Regions from separate parts of the Paraburkholderia caballeronis genome, predicted to be linked through region 2. Evidence: riboswitches for the same ligand, from Rfam matches in the RefSeq annotation. Region 2 holds a riboswitch; the other holds the start of a gene.
What was found. A riboswitch is a leader RNA that binds a small molecule or an ion and turns the genes downstream of it on or off. The one in region 2 is predicted to bind glycine.
Positions count from the first base shown of each region.

Region 1 (3,315 bases), on a different contig from region 2:
GCAAGGGCTCGGTACTACGTGAGTTCCCCAGCCAGTATCTGAATTCGACGTTAAATGAAATCCAGGGGGATGCGCAGAGCGGCATGAAAGACGCTCGGAAAGCGTTGAAACTCCTCAACGACAACCGATTTAAAAAATAGGGGCCTCGGTGATGAATCACCCACTGTTTGACCTTCTGGCACGACTCGACGAAGCGAAGATCAGTTATACCCTTTCGCGCCATCGCCCCGAAACGGTTCAGGTTCTGATCACCATTGTCGGACAGCGCATTGAGATCGATGTGTTTGCCGATGGTCACATGGATGTATCCCGCTTCGTTGGCAACGAAGACATCGAGGGGGGAGCGGAATTGATCGATTCCATCATCGCTCCCGGAGCCTGATTTCCAGATGAATGCCCGCTGTGGTCGGCGTCAGACCGGTTCGCGTTTGCCACACCAGCGGCAGCATGGGATCGAAGCCATAACCGTCCCATTCCGGCTCCATCGCATGCCCTGTTCGACTTCCTGCGCACTCGCCCGGAACGATCTGTGCGCCGCTGACCGTATCCTCAGCATTGTGCTCATGCGCGGTGTCGAACGCCACACCGCAACGACGAGCCGACATTCACGAAGGGCTCCTCAAGCTGGCCTGTTGCCTGATTTGCTGGCTCACTCTTCAACGCTCCGATGAGCCTTTTTGAACTGCGTTCTTATTCTCCACGCCGCCCCGGGGTGGTACAGCAACACGCGAACCCACCAGGTTTTCCGGTGCAGCCTCATCTCCGTCGCGATTCCGCTGCCCGGCCGACGCGACACACGACTCGAAGCGGCCTCTTTCCCGCCTCGCGCATTCAGCACACGCTTCATTCGGCCGGGTGGCCAGCCATCGCCCACGGCCCGCCGCGTCCTTCTGCACGCCGACCTCATACCCCCCAGCACACGCCCTGCAACAGCCCCACCCCACCCCTCCCGTTTTTTCTCGCATTGACACAGCCCCCGGGCGTCGCGCACAATCGCCACGCGCGCCGGGAGAGCGCGCCGGCCGATGCGCACAGCGCATCCCGCCGGCGCCGCCGAAGGGGCAACCCACAAACTCTCAGGCAAAAGGACCGTGCGCGCCGGACCGCTGATCTGCCCATGCATCCACAGGATGCGGACGGAAACGCGCGAAGGTCCGCACTCTGGAGAGCGGCAGTAGCGTACCCGGCGCGGTCCAAACGAACCACGCGGCACGCAGGCTGCCCACCGAAGGGGCGCGCGTCGTCCGGTTCGAGCGAACCGCGGCGCAATCTCTCAGGTACCGAGGACAGAGGGGCCATGCACGAGGCGTCCACAGGCATCCCGCCTGCGGCGCGTCCTGCATGGCCCTTTTTGTTTTCGCCGGACCTGTTCCGGAGATGCCGAGGCCCCATGACCGAACTCAGGAAAACCCCGCTCCACGCCGCTCACCAGGCGCTCAACGCGCGCATGGTCGATTTCGGCGGCTGGGACATGCCCGTCAACTACGGCTCGCAGATCGACGAGCACCGCGCGGTCCGCACCGACGCCGGCATGTTCGACGTGTCGCACATGTGCGTCGTCGACTTCAGCGGCGCGAACGCGCGCGCGTTCTTCTCGCACGTGGTCGCGAACAACGTCGCGAAGCTGCAAACGCCCGGCCGCGCGCTGTACAGCTGCATGCTGAACCCGCAAGGCGGCGTGATCGACGACCTGATCGTCTATTACTTCGCGGAAGACAGCTTCCGCGCGGTCGTCAACGCGGGCACCGCCGAGAAAGACATCGCGTGGTTCCAGAAGCTGAACGACGAAGGCGGCTTCGGCCTCGCGATCACGCCGCGCCGCGACCTCGCGATCGTCGCGGTGCAAGGCCCGAACGCGCGCGACCGCGTGTGGCAGGTCGCGCCGTCCACTCGCAGCGCGAGCGAAACGCTGAAGCCGTTCAACGCAGCGAAGATCGACGCGACGCCGTTCGGCGAATTGATGATCGCGCGCACCGGCTACACCGGCGAGGACGGCTTCGAAGTCGTGCTGCCGGCCATCGCGGTCGGCGAATTCTGGGACGCGCTGCAACGCCAGGGCGTGAAGCCGTGCGGCCTCGGCGCGCGCGACACGCTGCGCCTCGAAGCCGGCATGAACCTGTACGGCCAGGACATGGACGACACGGTGTCGCCGCTCGACGCCGGCCTCGCATGGACCGTCGACCTGAAGGAGCCGCGCGACTTCGTCGGCCGCGCCGCGCTGGAAGCGAACGGCTGCCGCGCCGCGTTCGTCGGCCTGATCCTGCAGAAGGAAAACGGCAAGGCGGGCGGCGTGCTGCGCGCGCACCAGAAGGTGCTGACCCCGCACGGCGAAGGCGAGATCACGAGCGGCACGTTCTCGCCGACGATGCAGGAGTCGATCGCGTTCGCGCGCGTGCCGCAGGGCGTCCAGCCGGGCGACGTCGTGCAGGTGCAGATCCGTGACAAGGCCCTTCCCGCAAGCGTGGTAAAACTGCCGTTCGTGCGCAACGGCAAGGTGCTCGCCGCCTGATTCGCGCGTCGCGCACGCCCTTTCCCTGAAGCCACACCGAACCACGCACAGGAGCATCCAATGAGCATCCCGGCAGATCTGAAATACACCGAATCGCACGAATGGGTCCGCACCGAAGCCGACGGCACGCTGACCGTCGGCATCACCGACCACGCGCAGGAAGCCCTCGGCGACATCGTCTTCCTCGAACTGCCCGCGGCGGGCAAGACCGTGACGGCCGGCGACGCGGTCGCGGTGATCGAATCGGTGAAGGCCGCGTCCGACATCTACGCGCCGGTCAGCGGCGAGATCGTCGAATCGAACGCGTCGCTCGTCGATACGCCCGACCAGGTGAACGGCGCGCCGTACACGTCGTGGCTATTCAAGATCAAACCGGCTGCGGACGCGTCGCTCGACAAGCTGCTCGACGCCGCCGGCTACGAAAAGGCGATCGGCGCCTGATCCCCATCACAGGCGCGCCGCGCGGCCGTCGTCCGAGACAGGCCCGCGCGCGCCGGCAGGAAATTCCATGAAGCCCGAACACCCGGAACACTTGATGAACCGCACCCCTCTTTCGCTCGCCGCGCTCGAAGCGCACGACGCCTTCGCCGCCCGCCACATCGGTCCCGATACGGCCGACCAGCAGGCGATGCTCGGGGCGCTCGGCTTCGCGTCGCGCGCCGCGCTGATCGACGCGGTGATTCCGCCCGCGATCCGCCGCGACGACGCGCTGCCGCTCGGCCCGTTCGCCCAGCCGCGCTCGGAGGCGGAAGCGCTCGCCGAACTGCGCAAGCTCGCGGACAAGAACCAGGTTTTCCGCTCGTACA
Region 1 is NZ_FNSR01000001.1:309,043-312,357, reverse strand. Features, by position in the region: gene BLV92_RS01350 (hypothetical protein) at 1-140, shown strand, start outside; gene BLV92_RS01345 (hypothetical protein) at 152-382, shown strand; gene BLV92_RS31315 (hypothetical protein) at 363-605, opposite strand; glycine riboswitch at 1,007-1,092, shown strand; glycine riboswitch at 1,152-1,300, shown strand; gene gcvT (glycine cleavage system aminomethyltransferase GcvT) at 1,391-2,509, shown strand; gene gcvH (glycine cleavage system protein GcvH) at 2,570-2,950, shown strand; gene gcvP (aminomethyl-transferring glycine dehydrogenase) at 3,018-3,315, shown strand, end outside.
Region 1: it holds a riboswitch for glycine, as region 2 does, so the genes downstream of both, gcvT (glycine cleavage system aminomethyltransferase GcvT) here and BLV92_RS19155 (D-amino acid dehydrogenase) in region 2, are expected to answer to the same signal.

Region 2 (3,315 bases):
CGTGCCGCTCGTCGTGCGCAGCGCGCGCGGCGCGCAACTCACGAGTTTCGGCCACGCGATCTACGCGCGCGCGAAGCTGATTCTCGCGGAAATGCAGCATGCCCGCGAAGACGTGCTCCAGCTGGCCGGCCTCGACGGCGGCGCGGTGTCGTGCGCGGTCACGCCGCTCGTGTCGCTGAAGTACCTTGCGCGCGCGATCCACACGTTCCGGCTGCGGATGGCGAACACGCGGCTCGCGGTGCAGGAAGGGTTCCTCAGTTCGGCGCTCGCGGGCCTGCGCGACGGCACGCTCGACTTCGCGATCGCGATCGTCGACGAAACGAAGGTCGCGGGCGAATTCCAGTTTCGCCGGCTGCTCGAAGCGGAGCTGATCGTGTCCGCGAGAAGGGGGCATCCGCTTGCGGACGCGCAGTCCATCGAAGACCTTCAGGACGCGGACTGGATGCTGAACACGACGCCCGAGAGCATCGGGCGCGTGTTGCAGGACTACTTCCTCGAACGCGGGTTCGGCGCGCCGCGCGTCGTCGTCGAATGCAGTTCGTTCAGCGCGAGCTTCGCGCTGTCGTACGGCAGCGATCTGCTGTCGTGCTGCCCGAAGAGCTTTCTCGAATCCGACTGGTTTCGCGAGCGCGTCGTCGCGGTGCCGGTGCGAGAGCCGCTGCCGCGCGTCGCGGTCGGCATCATTTCGCGGCGCGACGCGCTGAACACCGCCGCGTGCGATTACCTGATCGACTGCTTTGCGGATGCCGTCGCATCCGCGCCGCCGTTCGACTTCACGGAACCGCACGTCGCCGCCGCGCGCTAGCGGCAGCCGGCGCGCCCGGCAAAACAAGCCCTAAACCCCCGCGCCCGCGACCACCTCCGCCACACTCTCCGCCGTCGCGGCGGACAACGTCCACCCGAGATGCCCATGCCCGGTGTTATAAAACACGCCGCGCCGCCTGCCGCGTCCGACCTTCGGCAACATGCTGGGCAGCATCGGCCGCAACCCCGCCCACGGCACCACGCGCGCGGTCGACATGCCCGGGAAATGACGGCGCGTCCAGTTCACGAGCGGTTCGACGCGATCCGCGCGGATGTCGCGATTGAAGCCGTTCAGTTCGGCGGTGCCGGCCACGCGGAAGCGGTCCGCGCCGAGCCGGCTCGTAACGATCTTCGCGCTGTCGTCGAGCAGGCTCACCCATGGCGCGGCCTCGCGGCTCGCCGCGTCGTCGAGCGACACGGTGATCGAATAACCCTTCACCGGATAGACGTTCACGTGGTCGCCGACCATCGCGGCGAACGCGCGGCTGCCGACGCCCGCGCAAACGACGACGCCGTCGAACGCATCCGCATCGCGCTCGCCGCCGCATTGGGCGACGATCAGCGGCCGGCCGTCCGCGTCGGCGCCGATCGATTCCACCGACGTGTCGTAGCGGAACGTCACGCCATGCGCTTCACACGCGCGCGCGAGGCCGCGCGTGAACTTGTGGATGTCGCCGGTCGAATCGGACGGCGTATAAAAACCGCCATGAAACCGGCCTTGCAGCGCGGGCTCCAGCGCGCGGATCTCGTCGGGCGTGACCGGACTTCGGTCGAGACCGCCGTCGCGCAGCAGTTCGTTGACCTTCAGCGCCGACTCGAATTCGCCGCGCGTCGCATAAAAATGCAGGATGCCGCGCCGCTCCAGGTCGAAGTCGATCCGCTCGCGCTCGGCAATCCCGAACAGGTGCTCGCGCGCGGCGATGGCGAGCCGCACCGTCTCGATCGTGTTCGAGCGATAGTGCGGAATCTGCCGCAGGAACTCGCCGATCCACGAGTATTTGTGCCAGCCGGGCCGCGGGTTCATCAGCAGCGGCGCGTCGCGCGTGAACATCCAGCGCAGCCCCTTCAGCACGGTCGCGCGGCTGTTCCACACTTCGGCGTTGCTCGCCGATAGCTGGCCGCCGTTCGCAAACGACGTTTCCATCGCCGCATAACGGTGGCGTTCGAACACGGTGACGCGATAACCGCGCTGAACGAGCGCGTACGCAGTGGTGACGCCGGTGATCCCGGCGCCGAGAATGGCGATTCGTGGCATGACATGGTCCAGTGGTGTTGAGCATCGCCGGCCGCGCCGTGGTGACGGCCGGCGCCGATGCCCCATCTGTCCATGTACCTGAGAGTTTCGCGTTCGCGCCGCGCATGGTTTCGCGCGCGGCGTCCCGCTCCCCTTCGGTGGGCGCGCGTCGCGCGCCGCTCTCCAGATGTTCCGGCAGCACGGTCCTTTTGCCTGAGAGTTTCCGGGGCGGTTGCTCCGTCGGCGCCGTCACGTTGCGACGGTCTCTCCCCTGCTGCGTTCGTGGAACACCGCGAACCATACCGGCGCAAAAAGCGTTTGGCAATCCCCGGCGACGCGAATGCAACGGTCAGGCGTCGTCACCGCGAGGGACCCGCGCCGCGCAAACGCGGCACCGCGCCCGCGCGCCGGTACAGTCCGCCGATGTTCGCGCTGCATTCGCGGATCAAGTCGATGAACGTCGACGCGACCGACGTCGCGAGCTTCAGGTCGCGGCACACGAGCCCGACCGTCATGTCCGGCAGCGGCTCCTTGAGCGCGAGGCGGCGCAGCTTCGCGTTGTACTCGGGAATGTGGAACGGCAGTTCGGACCACAGGCTGATGAGGTCCGTGGTCGTCGCCATCTCGACGTACAGCACGGTGGACGTGCAGCGCAGCACGCTCTTCGGCGGCTCTACGCCGTGGCTGCTGAACAGCGAGCCGACGAGGCTGGACGCGTCGTCGAGCGCGTCCCAGCTCAGCCAGCCGGATTCCGCGAGCACCGCGAGCGACTTCGGCCCGCGCAACGGATGCCCGGTGCGCACCGCGAGCGTGGTCGGCACCGTGTAAAGCTCCTCCCAGTGAAAACGCGGCTCGACCGGCGGCCCGATCCGCGACACGAGGCCGAAATCGACGGTGCCGTCCGCCAGCCCTTCGTGGATCAGCGTGGGCCGCATCTCGCGCACGTTCACGGTGACCTGCGGATGCGCGAGCATGAAGCGGCGCAGCGCCTCCGCGAACGGGCCGGTCGCCGTCACCGGCGTCACGCCGACGCTGACGGTGCCGCGCGCGACCCCCAGCAGCGTCGCGATGTCCTCGTGCGCGTGGCGCAGTTCCTGGTCGATCGCGCGCGCGTGGCGAATCAGGCTCTGCCCGTAGTGCGTGAGCTGCGCGCCCTTCGCGGAGCGCACCAGCAGCGGCGCGCCGAGTTCCGCTTCGAGATCCGCGAGCGCCTTGCTGATCGCCGGCTGGGTCACGTGCAGGTCGCGCGACGCCTCGTGGATGCTGCCGCCCTCGGC
Region 2 is NZ_FNSR01000002.1:596,678-599,992, forward strand. Features, by position in the region: gene BLV92_RS19150 (LysR substrate-binding domain-containing protein) at 1-805, shown strand, start outside; gene BLV92_RS19155 (D-amino acid dehydrogenase) at 836-2,059, opposite strand; glycine riboswitch at 2,230-2,320, opposite strand; gene BLV92_RS19160 (LysR family transcriptional regulator) at 2,398-3,315, opposite strand, start outside.